DNA from 4 places in the Cellulosimicrobium sp. SL-1 genome. Region 4 is predicted to be linked to each of the others. Evidence: riboswitches for the same ligand, from Rfam matches in the RefSeq annotation. Region 4 holds a riboswitch; each other region holds the start of a gene.

Region 1 (3,547 bases), on a different contig from region 4:
CGCCGAGAGCGACGGCCCGGTGTTGCGGATGAAGGTCTGCACCGGGCCGGTGACGTACTCCTCCGTCCCGAGGATCGCGCCGCCGAGCACGCGGCCCTGCCCGTCGATGTGCTTGGTCGCCGAGTAGACGACGACGTCGGCCCCGAGCTCGAGCGGCCGCTGCAGCAACGGCGTCGCGAACACGTTGTCGAGCACGACGACCGCGCCGGCGGCGCGCGCGAGCTCGCTCACGCGCCGCGCGTCGACGATGTCCTGCATGGGGTTGGACGGCGTCTCGAAGAACACGACGTCCGCGGGGGTGGACAGCGCCTCCTCCCACTGCGACAGCACGTGGCCGTCGACGTAGTCCGTCCGCACGCCCCACTTCGCGAAGATCTCGTCGAAGATGACGAGGCTCGACCCGAACAGCGCGCGCGCCGCGACGATGCGCGACCCGGACCGCACCAGCGCGGCGAGCGCCGTGAACACGGCGGACATGCCGGACGCCGTCGCGTAGCACGCCTCCGCACCCTCCAGGAGGCGCAGGCGCTCCTCGAACGTGTGCACGGTCGGGTTGCCGTAGCGTGAGTAGACGAACCGGTCGAGCTCTCCCTTGAACGCCGCCTCGGCGTCCGCCGCACGGTCGTACGTGTAGCCCTGCGTGAGGAACAGCGCCTCGGACGTCTCCTGGAACTCGGTGCGCGCGTGGCCGCCGCGCACGGCGAGCGTCGCGGGACGGGCGCTCGCGGGCAGGGGCTTGCGGCCGGAGCCGCCGGGCACGACCGCGCTCATCGGGCGGCCTCGTCGAACGTCGTGGTGGGCAGCCCGCGGACCTTCCAGCCCTCGACGTCCCGCAGGCCCGAGAACCCCTGGGCGCCCTCGAAGCCCTCGAGCACGTTGTACGACGGCCCGAGCCCGGCAGCCGTGGCCGCGCGCGCCGCGCCGATCGACCGCTGGCCCGAGCGGCGCAGGAACACGACGGGGCGCTCGTCGCCAGGCGTCAGACCCGCCTCGACGAGCCGGTCGAGGAACCGCGGGTTGGGCCCCGCCGGGGTCACCCACTCGTCGAACAGGACGTCGCGGCCGAGCTGCGTGGCGTCGGGCACGCCGATGGTGCGCCACTCGCCCTCGGTGCGGACGTCCACGAGCACGGCGCGCTCGTCGTGCGCGAGCAGGTCCCATGCCTGCTGCGGGGTGAGGTCGCCGGCGTAGCCGACGGCGGGACGCGCCTCGGGGGGTGCCGGCCGGGGTGCCGACGCCTGCTGGGACTGGTCGCTCATGAGAGTCCTCCTCCATCGATCGTGGCAGTAGCACCCTGCGCCCGGCCGCCGAGGCGGTCCGGGGGGTTGCTGCGGCGTCGACGTGCCACGTCACTCGGCCGCTCCGGATGGTTGGCTCGGATCGTACGCCACGCGTCCGACGTGCGGAACGCCCGTCTCGGGGAGCGGCCCGTGAGGGGTGCCCGACGCCGCGCGGCTCCGCTAGCGTGGCCGCGCAGCCGGGCGGGGGTCCCGGCGGGCGGGGGGAGTCGATGCAGACGGGACGAGCACGCGCTGCGGGCGCGGGCGTGGCGGCGGTCGTCGTCGCGGCGGGCGCTTGGTGGTGGGCCGCGTCCGGCGGGGAGGAGCCCCCGCAGGGTGTCGTGAGCGTGGGGCCCGTCGGGGACGATGCCGCGCGGACGCCCGGGGAGCGGCCGTCCGTCCACCCGGTTCGCCCCGAGGGCGAGCGACCCGACGACGAGCGGCCCGACGGCGAGCGGCTCGACCCGCCCCCGCCGTCGTCGGACGGGGCCGCGGCGCACCGGGGCGAGCCGGTCGACCTGGCCGATCACACGGTCGGCGGGTACGAGGGCTGGTGGAGCTCGGACGGGAACGGTGCGGCGTGCGACGCCTACGCCGACGCGCACCCGGAGGTCGTGCTCGCGAGCACCCGCACGGGCGCGGTGATCGAGGCCCACACGCGCGGTGTGCGCCTCCAGCGCCCGCCGGCGACACCGCCGGGCGACCCGGCGCGGTGGCCGGCCGACTCGGTCGTCGTGCTCGACGCCGGCACGGGGGAGGTGCTCGAGTCGTTCGCGGTCGACGAGTCGGGGTGGCGCCTCGAGACGCCGGTGGACTGCGTCCCGCCATCCGAGACGCCGTGACCACCGGTTGACACGCTGCGGTGCTCACGGACATCCTGGTCGACAGGTCATGAGTGCCAGCGCGAAACCCCGGTTTGCTGGCCGGCAACCCTCCTCTCGCGGCGGGGTGCCCCGGGTGACGACCAGGCCGCACGCCGACCGGCGGGTGGCAAGCGCGGGGAGGTTCTCCCCGGACGACCCTGGAGGACTGTGCCATGACTGCTCTCGCGGACGTCTCGTGTCCCACCGACGCCCCGGCCCCTGACCTCGCGGCGCTCGCCGACGCGCCCGCGCTCCTGCCCGTCGTCGGCGGGGACACGCTCGTCCCGCTCGTCGACGGCCGCAGCGTCCCGTACGCGAACCTCGACGTCGCGGCGTCGGCCCCGGCGCTGCGCTCGGTGGCCGACCGCGTGACCGAGGTGCTGCCGCTCTACGCGAGCGTGCACCGCGGCGCGGGCTACCTGTCGCAGGTCTCCACGGCGCTCTACGAGGCGTCGCGGCGCACGATCGGCGCGTTCGTCGGCGCGCGCGAGGACGACGTCACGGTCGTCACGCGCAACACGACCGACTCGCTCAACCTGCTCGCGGGCTGCGTCCCGGCGACCGCGGACGGCACGCCCGGGCGCGTGCTCGTCCTCGACGTCGAGCACCACGCGAACCTGCTGCCGTGGCAGCGCACGGGCGGCGCGACGGTCCTCGCGGGCGGCGCGTCCGTCGCGGAGACGCTCTCGGGCCTGCGCACCGAGCTCGCGCGCTTCCCGTACGCGCTCGTCGCCGTGACCGGCGCGTCCAACGTCACAGGCGAGTCCCTGCCGATCACCGAGGTCGTCCGCGCCGCGCACGACGCCGGCGCGCGCGTCGTGCTCGACGGCGCCCAGCTCGTCCCGCACCGCGGGTTCTCGCTCGCCGCGTCGGGCGCCGACTACGTCGCGTTCTCGGGGCACAAGACCTACGCGCCGTTCGGCGCGGGCGCGCTCGTCGGGCGTCGTGACTGGCTCGACGCGGGCACGCCCTACCTCGCGGGCGGCGGCGCCGTGCGTCACGTCGCGGTGACCGGGACCCAGTGGCAGACGGCGCCCGCGCGCCACGAGGCCGGCTCCCCGAACGTGGTGGGCGCCGCGGCGCTCGCGGCGGCGTGCGACGCGCTCGCCGCGCTCGACCCGGCCGACCTGCACGCGCACGAGGCGGCGCTCCGCGCGGCCCTCGTCGCGGGCCTGGAGGCCGTCCCGGGTGTCCGGGTCGTGCGCGTGTGGGACGACGCCGTCGACCCGGTCGGCGTCGTGACGTTCGCCGTCGAGGGCCACGACCCGGGCCTCGTCGCCGCCTACCTCTCGGCCGAGCACGGCATCGGCGTGCGCGACGGCCGGTTCTGCGCGCACCCGCTGCTCGCGCGCCTCGGCTACGACGCGGGCGCGATCCGTGCCTCGGTGGGCGTCGGGACGACCG
Region 2 (3,547 bases), on a different contig from region 4:
TCGGCTCGGTGAACGTCACGTTCGCGACCGCCGCGCTCCCGTCCGTGGACACGAGGCGGATGTCGGACGCCATGTCGAGCAGGGGAGCGGAGAGCTCGAGCTGCGCGGACTGCTCCTCGAGCGTCGCGCTCTGGTCCTCCAGCGCGGTGACCTGCTGGTCGAGCGTCGTGGCCTGCGACTCGAGCGTGGCGCGGCCCGCGTCGATCTCGGCCTGCTGCGCGTCGAGCTGCGGCGCCGCCTGCTCCAGCGCGCCCGCGGCCTCCGCCTGGGCACGTGCGGCGTCGAGCTCGGCCTGGTCCGCGTCGAGCTGGGCGCGCGCGGCGTCGACCTGCTCCTGCGCGGCGGCGAGCTGCGCGCGGCCGTCCTCGATCTGCTCGCGTCCCGCGGCGATCTGGGTGCGGCCGTCGTCGATCTGCTTCCGCTGGTCGGCGAGCTCCTCCTGCGTCGCGAACGGGTCGACGACCGACGCGACGCCGTCGACCTCCTCCGCCGCGGCGAAGCGGTCCGCGATCGCCGCCTCCTGCTCGGGCGTGAACGGCGCGCCGTCCTCCGTCGCGAGGACGATCGTGCCGCTCCCGCCCGACGCCTCGGGCAGCGCGGTCTGGAGCCGCTCGGTGACGTCCGCGGTGGGGGTGCCGGGGATCGAGAAGCTGCTGGCGAGCGTGCCGCCGAACGCGACGAACGCCGCCCCGGCGAGCACGAGCACCGCGAGCCACGCGGCGAGGACGGTCCGCGCGCGGCGCGCGCACGCGCGGCCGAGGCGGTAGAGGAGTTCAGCCATGAGGATCCTTCGGTGGGAGTCCGGTCCGGGTCCGGCGGGTGTGCCCGGGGTGGCGGGTGCGGTGCTGCGGGAGAGGTGGTCGCGAGGCGGGACAGGGCGGGGAGGGTGCGGGTCGTGTCAGACGGGGTCCGCCCAGCCGGCGCGGATCCGTTCGACGAGGCGGTCGAGCAGGCCGGACCACACCGCGCGCGACGCGTCGTCGTCGGCGGCGCCGGTCTCGGCCCACCAGCGCCGCTGGATGACGAGGACCCCGGCCATGAGTGCGCCCACGAGCATCTCGATCTCGAGCGGGTCGACGTCCGGGTGCCGGCGCGTGGTCGCCGCGACGAGGCGCTCGGCGAGGTGGGTGAAGGTGCGCACGACCATCGTCGTGACGCGCGGCGTGGGCTCGGTCGCGGTACCGCCGAGGGCGCGCGTGAGGTAGGCCATGGGGCCGACGAGGTCCGTGCCGCGCAGCGCCGCGGTGACGTCGTCGAGGGGCGTGGGGCGGTCGGTGCCCGGCTCGGCCGCGCTCGCCCCGAGCGTCTCGACGACGGTGCCCAGCACGTCCTCGCAGACCTCGACGACGACGTCGTCGAGCGACGCGAAGTGGTTGAAGATCGTGCGGCGCGCGACGTCGGCCCGGGCCGCGAGCTCGTCGACGGTGAAGCGCGCGCCGCCCTTCTCCTCCATGAGCGTCGCGGCGGCGGCGACGATCGCACGGCGGTGGCGTGCGCGCAGGGCCGCGCGACGGTCCGGAGCCGCGGCGTCCGGGCCGGGGACGTCCGCGCTCGGCGCGTCCGGGGTCATGGCGTCCGTCGCGGGCGCGGTCGGGCGCTCGGGTCCGGGGAGGAGAGGCACCTCTTGACACTAGGTGCATCGATGCACTCGGTGCAAACGAGGGCCTCGGCTGCTCAAAGTTGACCGATCGAGTCCAGTATGTGGGAAGGTCCCGGCGGTGCGTTGACACCCTCTCCGACCGCTCGTAGGTTCCCGGCAACCGAGGTCCACGGACCCCGGCACAGGACATGGTCATGAGCTCCGACGCGAAGCCCCGGCTCGTCGGACGGCAACCCTCCCGCGCGGCGGGGTGCCCCGGGTGAGGACCAGGTCCCGCGTCGCGCGACCTGCGCGGTGCGGGGCAACACGCGGCGCCCGGAGACGGGCACGAAGGAGACGGACGATGGACCGGCGAGAGTCGAGCACCGCGGTGAGCACCCCGCACGCGCCGACGTGCCCCTGTCCGGTCTGCGCTGCGGCCGTCGTCTCCTGTCCGGTCGGCGCCCCCGCGCGCGTCACCTGTTGTCGCTGACGACGCCCCGCTCCTGACGCCGCGCGCTCCCGCGCGCACGCCCTGACGGGCCTCCCTCCGGCCTCCCCGGCCCCGCCCTGCCGTCCCGTGGCGGGACGACCCTGCCCACCCCCGGCACCCCGCCGCGCCCTGAGCGCGCCGCCGGCGCCTGTCCCAGAACGGATTCTCGCGATGCCCGACCCCCGCCCCGCCCGCACCGTCCACCTGGGCGTCGACCTCACCGACGCCGGTGCGCACCCCGCCGCCTGGCGGACCGTGGGCTCCCAGGCCCAGCGCCTGTTCGACGCCAAGCGCCTCGTCGAGCTCGTGGCCACCGCCCAGCGCGGCCTGCTCGACCTCGTCACGCTCGACGACGCGTTCACCCTCCAGCCGGGTCGCAACGGGTCCGTGCGCGGCCGGCTCGACGCCGCGCTCGTCGCGTCCCGGCTCGCGCCGCGCAGCGCGGGCATCGGCCTCGTCCCGACCGTCACCACCACGCACACCGAGCCGTTCCACGTCTCCAAGGCGGTCGCGACGATCGACCACGTGAGCTCCGGCCGCGCGGGATGGCAGGTCGGATGGTCCACGACCCCGGCCGAGGCCGCGGCCTTCGGGCGCAAGGGCGCCCAGGACGAGCCCGACGCCGTCGCCGAGGCCGACGAGGCGGTCGAGGTCGTCACGCGGCTCTGGGACTCGTGGGAGGACGACGCCGAGATCCGCGACGTCGCGACGGGCCGGTTCGTGGACCGCGAAAAGCTGCACTACGTCGACCACGAGGGCATCCGGTTCGCGGTCAAGGGGCCGTCGATCACGCCGCGCCCGCCGCAGGGCCAGCCGCCCGTCGTCGTGCGGGCGAGCACGCCGGCGTCGCTCGACCTCGCGGCCCGGCGGGCCGACGTCGTGCGGGTCCGCGCGGCGACGCGGGACGAGGCGGTCGCGCTGCGGGCGCAGGTGCGCGACGCCGCCGCGGACGCCGGGCGCGACCCCGACGGGCTGCGGGTCCTCGTGGACGCGTACGTCGTCGTCGGGGACACGCGCGCGAGCGCGCAGGCCCGCCTCGACCTGCTCGAGGACCTCGAGGGCGTCTCGTGGGACACCGACTCGCTGACGCACGTCGGCACGGCGCGCGACCTCGCGGCGACGGTCGAGGAGTGGGCGCACGCCGGTGCCGCCGACGGCTTCCTGCTGCGGCCGTCGTCGCTGAGCACGGACCTCGACGCGATCGTCGACGGGGTCGTGCCGCTGCTCCAGGGCGTGGGCCTGTTCCGCACCGCGTACCCGGGCACGACGCTGCGCGACACGCTCGGCCTCCCGCACCCCGCGAACCGCTACGCGGCGATCGCCTGAGCCCGGACGGACGCGACATGAGCACCCGACCCCGCAAGCAGATCCACCTCGGCGCCCACTTCCCGGGCGTTAACAACACCACCGTGTGGAGCGACCCCCGCTCGCGCAGCCAGATCGACTTCGCGTCGTTCGAGCACCTCGCGCGCCGC
Region 3 (3,547 bases), on a different contig from region 4:
GTGCCCCTTCTGCACGAGCAGGCGCGACGCCTCCGTGACGAGCCTCTGGCGCTCGGCCGGGTCGGTCGCCGCGGCCGACGCGTCGAGCAGGTCGTCGACCTCCTCCGCGTCGCGCTGGTTGATGTTGCGCGCGTTCGCCGAGAAGATCGTCCGCAGCACGTCCGGGTCGGAGCGCGTGAGGTTGTAGTAGTCGAAGTCGAAGTCGCCGCTCTCCTTGATCGCCTGCGACTCGGCGACGGTCACGTGCTGGAGCTGGAGGTCCACGCCGATCTGCGCGAGCTGCTGCTGGACCAGCTCGAGCGGCTCCGGCACCTGCCAGAACGTCACGGTCGTGGAGAGCTTCTGGCCGTCCTTCTCGCGCACGCCGTCGGCGCCCTCGACCCAGCCCGCGTCGTCGAGGATCTTCTTCGCGCCCTCGGGGTCGTAGGCGAGCTCGTCCGCGACGCTCTCGTAGAGCGGCGTCGAGTGCGACAGGACGCTCGTGGCCGGCTCGTCCTGCGTGCTGAGCACGGTGTCCGCGATCTGCTCGCGGTCGATGCCCTGGAGGATCGCCGTCCGCACGGCCTCGTCGCCCGCGAGCGGGCTCGACTCGTTGGGGAAGAGGTTGAACACGACGCCCGGGTTGGCGCGGTACTCGAGCCAGAACCCGTTCCCGTCGAACTGCGGCAGGTCGACGGTCGAGATCGCGGCCGTGGCGTCGATCTGCCCCGACTGCAGGCTGCCGCTGCGCACGCTCGCCTCGGGGATGACCTTGAACGTCACCGTGTCGAGGTAGGCCTCGCCCTGGTGGTCGCTCGCCTCCGAGCCCCACGCGTAGCCCGCGACCTTCTCGAGCACGATCTCCTGGTCCTGCGTGTACGACTGCACGGAGAACGGGCCGGAGCCGACGAACTTCCCGGCGCAGCGGTCCTCGACGCTCAGGTCGGCCGAGGACGGGGCGAGCAGGCCGAGCGAGAACGTCGACGTCGCCTGGAGGAACTGCGCGCTCGGCTCCGCGAAGTCCACCGTGAGGGTCTGCGGGTCGGTGACGGTCGTGCCCTCGTAGCCGACGAGGTACTGCGACCCGAGCGACGCCGTCGCGCCCAGCGCGACGATCGCGTCGAAGTTCGTCTTCACCGACTCGGCGTCGATCGGCGTGCCGTCGGCGTACGTCGCGTCGTCGCGCAGGTGGAACGTGTAGCTCGACGCGTCGTCGTTCACCTCCCAGCTCTCCGCGAGCCACGGCAGGATCTCGCCCGAGTCCGGGTCCTGTGCCGTGAGCGACGCGACCGTCTGGCGGGCCGCCGCGATGGCGTCGTTGTTGCCGACCTGCTGCGGGTCGATGCAGTGCGAGTCGACCGTGAGCGCGAACGTCAGGTCGCCGCCCGCCACGGGCTCGCCGGACGGGCTGGGCGACCCGTCGCCGTCGGACGCGCCGGAGCCGCCGCCCGCGCACGCGCTGAGCAGGAGGCCCGTCGCGGCGGCCGCCGCGGCGACGGTCAGGGACCGGCGTCGGTGAGGTGTGGGGATCATGTCGTGCTGCTCTCCTCGTGTGCCGGCTGAGGACCGGCGGTCGTCCGGCGCCGGTGGTCGTCCGCGCCGGGCCCAGGGCCGGCGCGGCGGGGGAAACCCACCGGGGTGCCGTGCTTACCGCGCCGCGGGAGCCGCGCGGTCAGGTCGTTCCCGGAGCACCCCGTCACGTCGAAGGGTTGCTGGTCAGCGAGCCGGGCCTGCGTGCTGACGCTCGTCACCTGGGAGCAGGAAAGACAATCTCGACCAGGTGAGTCAAGTATCGAGACGGCCGTCCCGCCAGACGGACGGTTGTTTCCTGCTCCGCGACGCCGCGACCCGCCGGCGGGGCCGCCACGAGCACGGCGAGGGTTCGCCTCGCCAGGCGAGACGGGCCCCTCCCCTCCGGTCCGGCGGGCTACCTCAGGCCGCGGTGAAGCCCGCCGCGCGGCGGGCGTCGGCCGGGCTCCACAGGTCCGTCTTCACCTCGGCCTGCACGACGGGCACGACCTCCTCCGCGAACCGGCGCAGCACGTCCTCCTGCTGCGCCGCGGGGATCAGGTGGTTCACCGAGACGGACTGCAGGTCGTGCCGGTACGAGGCGTGGTAGTCGAGGATCTTCTCGGCCACGCGCTCCGGCGACCCCACGAGCGCGGGCCCCCGCTCGACGGCGTCCTCGACCGTCCGGAAGCTCGGTGCCTTCCCGACGGCGTCGGGCCCGTACCCCCGGCGCGCCGCCGCCGCGACCTGGCCCTCGTAGATCGGGCGGTACTGCTCGATCGCCTCCTCCGTCGTGTCGGCGAGGAACAGCCCGCCCGAGCCCGACCCGACGAACCCGTACGCCGGGTCGTGCCCGTGCGCCGCGTACTGCTCGCGGTAGCGGTCGATGAGCACCTGGTAGTTCTCGCGCGGCTGCAACGCGTTGGCGCTGACGATCGGGTCCCCGTACCGGGCCGCGAGGTCGACCGCGAAGCGCGACGTCGCCGACCCGTGCCAGATCCGGAACGGCCCGGCGAACGGCCGTGGCAGCGTCGTCGCGTGCTCCAGCGCGTGCCGGTGCCGCCCGGTCCAGCTCACGTCCTCCTCGGACAGCAGCAGCCGCAGCAGCTCGTAGTTCTCCTGGAGGTACTCGTACTGCTTGTCGAGGTCCAGCCCGAGCAGCGGGTACTGCAGCACCTCGTTGCCCTTGCCGATGACGATCTCCAGCCGCCCGCGGCTCAGCTGGTCGACCGTCGCGAGGTCCTCGGCGACACGGATCGGGTCGAGCAGCGACAGCACGGTGACGCCCGTGCTCAGCAGGATGCGCGACGTCCGCGCCGCGACCGCGCCGAGGATCACCGTCGGTGCCGACGACAGCACCTCTCCCGCGTGCCGCTCCCCCACCGCGAACGAGTCGAACCCGAGCTCCTCCGCCAGCACCGCCGTCTCGACGACCCGGTTCAACCGGTCGGACGGCGCGACCGCCTCCCCGGTCACGGGGTGGGGCGGGTTGAACACGATGTCGAGTACCTGGAACCGCACGTCCTTCTCCTTGTTGTTCGTCGTCGTCCGGGGGCCGGTACCGCCCCGGGTCGGCAGCTCCGGTCGAGTTCGGCACGCGCAGGTGCCGAACCCGACCGGAGCTGCCGACCCGGGGCGGGGTTGCCGATCTGTCAGGCCGCGGTGGCCTCGGCGGCGGCGGCGTCGCGCTTCGCCACCTCCTCGCGGACGAGCGGGATGACGTAGCGACCGAAGTCGACCGCGTCGTCGAGCAGGTCGTAGCCGCGCGCGGAGATGACGCGGACGCCGAGGTCGTAGTAGGCGAGGAGCGCCTCGGCGACCTGCTCAGGCGTGCCGACGAGCGCGTTGGAGTTGCCGGCGCCGCCGGTGGCCTTCGCGGTCGCGGTCCACAGCGCGGTGTCGAAGCGCTCGCCCTGGGCGGCGATCTCGAGCAGGCGCTGCGAACCTGCGTTCTCGGGCTTGTCGATCGGGTGCCGACGGCTGAGCTGCCCCCCGGCGGCGGCCTTGCGCGCCTCGATCCGGTCGAGGATGCGGTGCGCCTTCTCCCAGGCGAGCTCCT
Region 4 (3,547 bases):
TCGGCTCGTCGAGCTGGACCCACGGCGCCCCCGCCGCGGCGAGCGCGCGCAGCAGGTCGGCGTAGGCGGCGACGACGTCGTCGAGGCGGTCGAGCGGCGAGTACCCGGCGGGCGCGTCGTCCGCGGCCTTGGACAGCGCGAGGAACGTCACCGGCCCGACGACGACGGGCCGCGTCACGACGCCGGCGTCCTTCGCCTCGACGAACTCGCGCACGACGCGGTCGTCGACGAAGCGGATCGGGGTGTCCGGGCCGATCTCGGGGACCAGGTAGTGGTAGTTCGTGTCGAACCACTTGGTCATCTCGAGCGGGGCGTCGTCCCCCTGGCCGCGCGCCACGGTGAAGTAGCCCGCGAGGTCGAGGCGACCGGCGTCGTCGGTCAGCGACGCGAACCGCGACGGGACCGCCCCGAGGGAGGCGGCGACGTCGAGCACCTGGTCGTAGAAGGAGAACGAGCCGGGGACGGACGCGTCGTCGGCGCCGAGGCCGAGGTCGACGAGCCGGCGGACGGTCGCGAGGCGCAGCTCGCGGGCCGTGGCCTCGAGCTCCTCGGCCGAGGTCTTGCCGGCCCAGAACGCCTCGACGGCCTTCTTCAGCTCGCGGCGGCGGCCGATGCGCGGGTAGCCGAGCACGGTGCCGGCGGGGAAGCCGACCGGGTTCTGGGTAGGGGAGGGTACGGAAGTGGCCATGATCGAAACCTCTTGCTGGTCCGGAGGACCGGTCAGACGGGCGCGCCGTGCGTGGCGGCGCTCGTCGTGGGCAGGGAGGTGCCGGTGACCCACGGCCCGCTGGCCAGGTCCGGGACGAGCGGGGCGGCGGCGGCGCTGGCGCCGCCCCCGGTCCCGACCGACCCGCCGCCGAGGTGGACACCCTCGAGCAGGTCAAGAGCGGCGCGGTGCTTGTTGAACGTGTACACGTGCAGACCGGGCGTGCCCGCGTCGAGGACGCGCTGCGCGAGGTCGACCGAGTACGCGATCCCGTAGGCGTGCTGCGCCTCCGGGTCGGGCAGGGCGTCGAGCGCGTCCAGCAGGTGCTGGGGTGCGCGCACGCCCGTGAGCTCCTCGACGCGACGGAGCCGCGCGGGCTCCGTCGTGGGCAGCAGCCCGGCGAGGATGGGGATCGTCACGCCGGCCGCGCGGGCCTCGGCGACGAAGTCGGTGTACGACGACGCGTCGTAGAAGAGCTGCGTGATCGCGAAGCTCGCGCCGGCCTGCTGCTTCTGCCAGAGGCGGCGCACCTCCTGGGTGCGCGTCGTGCCGGCGGCGGGGTTGCCGTCGCAGAACGTCGCGACGGCGATCGTCAGCGGCCGGGCCGCGCCGCGCAGCGCGACGGCCGGGTCGGACGCGCAGCGCGACGCCTCGACCTCGCGCAGCAGGGCGACGAGCTCGGTCGACGACCGGACGCCGTCGGGCGCGGGCTGCCAGTCCGGCTGGTCGCGCGGCGGGTCGCCCCGCAGCGCGAGGAAGCTCCGCACGCCCTCGTCGAGGAAGTCGGTGATGACCGACTCGACGTCCTCGCGCGACGCCCCGACGCACGTGAGGTGCGCGATCGGCAGCACGGGCGTGCCCTGGAGCAGGCGTCCGACGACCTGGCGCGCGGTCGCGCGGTCGGTGCCCGCGGCGCCGTACGTCACGGACACGAAGTCGGGGTGCGTCGCGACGAGACGGCGTGCCGTCTCCCAGAACTTCGGGGCCGCGTCCGGTCGGCGCGGGGGCATGAGCTCGAACGACACCGTCGGCCGAGGACGGCCCGGACGGTGCGCGAAGGATGCCTCTGAGGTCATGCGTCACTCCATCGACCCTGGCGTTAGCACCTTTGTCCTCGGGAGGCTTCCGTCGGCGGGTTGCTGCGGTGTCGTCGAGCCAGGACTCTCGACCGCTCTGGATGGTTGCCACGATCCTACGACCCATCCGACATGCGGTCGAGAGTGCCCGCCAGGTGAGATGCGGAGGGTCGTCGGAGCTCCCGGTGCGACGAGTCTCAGGCCCGACGGCGCTCGGGCACGTGCAGGCGGCGGAGGAACCGGTCGGTGCGCAGCGGCGGGCCGCGCCGGTCGAGGAGCGACACGACGACGACGGTCGCCGTCGCGAGCGGGATGGTCCAGGCGGCGGGCTGGGCGAGCAGGGCGCGCACGACGCCGGGGACGCCGTCGGCCGTGTCGCCGGACGGGCTCCCGTACCCCGCGGCGACGAGCGCGGACGACGCGAGCAGCGCCGTCGCGCACAGGACGGCGCCCACGACCATGCCCGCCACCGCGCCGCGCGCGGTGAGGCCGCGCCACCACACGCCGAGCAGGATCACGGGGGACAGGGCCGACGCCGCGAAGACGAACACCGTCCCGACGCTCGTCACGAGGCCCTGCGGGATGGTGACGAGCGCGAACGCGAGCGGGATGAGCGTGCACGCGACCGCCGACCAGCGGAAGGACCGCACGGTGCCGCCGAACAGGTCCTGGCTCACGACGCCCGCCAGCGCGACCACGAGCCCCGACGACGTCCCGAGGAACGCGGCGAACGCCCCGGCGACGACGAGCGCGGCGAGGAGCTCGCCGCCGAGCCCGGGCACGAGGCGGGTCGGCAGCGCGAGGACGACGGTGTCCGCCACCCCGGGCGCCGCGAGGTCGGGCGCGACGACCCGCGCCACGAGCCCGAGCGTGCTCGACACCATGTAGAACACGCTGATCATGATGAGCACGACGACGGTCGTGCGGCGGGCCGAGCCGCCGTCGGGCGAGGTGTAGAAGCGCACGAGGACGTGCGGCAGGCCGGTCGTGCCGAGCAGGAGGGCGAGCAGGAGCGAGACGGTGGCGTACGCGTCGAGGCCGCCCGGCCCGGCCTCGTGGGGGAACACGGCGGCGGGGTCGAACGTGACGACGGCGCCGCCGGGCTCGAACGCCCCGCCGAGCGCCATGAGCACGAAGACGAGCGGCACCGCGAGCGCGGTGAGCTTGACCCAGAACTGGAACGCCTGGACGAACGTGATGGAGCGCATCCCGCCCGCGGCGACGACGGCGCTCACCACGACCGCGATCCCCACCGAGCCGACCCACGGCGGCACCGCGGCCACGCTCGTGATGACGAGCGCCGCCCCGTGGAGCTGCGGCACCACGTAGAGCCACCCGATGACGAGCACGAGCACGCTCGTCACGCGGCGCGCGACCACGGAGTCGAGCCGGGCGTGCACGAAGTCGGGGATCGTGTACGCGCCGCTGCGCCGCAGGGGGCCCGCGACGAACAGCAGGACGAGCAGGTAGCCCGCCGCGTACCCCACGGGGAACCAGAACGCCTCCGCGCCGGACAGCAGCACGAGGCCGGAGAGCCCGAGGAACGTGCCCGCGGACAGGTACTCGCCGCTGATCGCCGACGCGTTCCAGACCGGCCGCACGGTGCGCGACGCGACGAAGAAGTCGCTCGTGGTGCGCGAGATCCGCAGGCCGTAGAACCCGATGAGCCCGGTCGCGAGCAGGAGCAGCGCGATCGCGACGAGGGGCAGCGCGCTCGTCACGGCGCACCGCCGTCGTCGGGGCCGGGCTCGTCGGGCGCGCCCGC

Evidence for each region. Region 4 has a riboswitch for S-adenosylmethionine ahead of GWJ10_RS03565 (methylenetetrahydrofolate reductase). Riboswitches for the same ligand answer to the same signal wherever they lie in the genome.
Region 1: another riboswitch for S-adenosylmethionine. It lies ahead of GWJ10_RS06360 (aminotransferase class V-fold PLP-dependent enzyme); the one in region 4 lies ahead of GWJ10_RS03565 (methylenetetrahydrofolate reductase).
Region 2: another riboswitch for S-adenosylmethionine. It lies ahead of GWJ10_RS06240 (LLM class flavin-dependent oxidoreductase); the one in region 4 lies ahead of GWJ10_RS03565 (methylenetetrahydrofolate reductase).
Region 3: another riboswitch for S-adenosylmethionine. It lies ahead of GWJ10_RS06175 (ABC transporter substrate-binding protein); the one in region 4 lies ahead of GWJ10_RS03565 (methylenetetrahydrofolate reductase).

What each region holds. Positions count from the first base shown of each region.
Region 1 covers NZ_JAACJC010000003.1:341,830-345,376, reverse strand. Annotated here, with positions in the region: gene GWJ10_RS06375 (O-succinylhomoserine sulfhydrylase) at 1-771, opposite strand, end outside; gene GWJ10_RS06370 (rhodanese-like domain-containing protein) at 768-1,259, opposite strand; gene GWJ10_RS06365 (hypothetical protein) at 1,511-2,122, shown strand; SAM riboswitch class IV at 2,168-2,283, shown strand; gene GWJ10_RS06360 (aminotransferase class V-fold PLP-dependent enzyme) at 2,317-3,547, shown strand, end outside.
Region 2 covers NZ_JAACJC010000003.1:312,988-316,534, reverse strand. Annotated here, with positions in the region: gene GWJ10_RS06250 (MMPL family transporter) at 1-781, opposite strand, end outside; gene GWJ10_RS06245 (TetR/AcrR family transcriptional regulator) at 899-1,621, opposite strand; SAM riboswitch class IV at 1,791-1,898, shown strand; gene GWJ10_RS06240 (LLM class flavin-dependent oxidoreductase) at 2,244-3,398, shown strand; gene GWJ10_RS06235 (NtaA/DmoA family FMN-dependent monooxygenase) at 3,416-3,547, shown strand, end outside.
Region 3 covers NZ_JAACJC010000003.1:298,940-302,486, forward strand. Annotated here, with positions in the region: gene GWJ10_RS06175 (ABC transporter substrate-binding protein) at 1-1,512, opposite strand, end outside; SAM riboswitch class IV at 1,618-1,731, opposite strand; gene GWJ10_RS06180 (LLM class flavin-dependent oxidoreductase) at 1,912-3,009, opposite strand; gene GWJ10_RS06185 (LLM class flavin-dependent oxidoreductase) at 3,141-3,547, opposite strand, start outside.
Region 4 covers NZ_JAACJC010000002.1:204,363-207,909, reverse strand. Annotated here, with positions in the region: gene metE (5-methyltetrahydropteroyltriglutamate--homocysteine S-methyltransferase) at 1-688, opposite strand, end outside; gene GWJ10_RS03565 (methylenetetrahydrofolate reductase) at 721-1,782, opposite strand; SAM riboswitch class I at 1,788-1,890, opposite strand; gene GWJ10_RS03560 (cation acetate symporter) at 1,980-3,503, opposite strand; gene GWJ10_RS03555 (heavy metal transporter) at 3,500-3,547, opposite strand, start outside.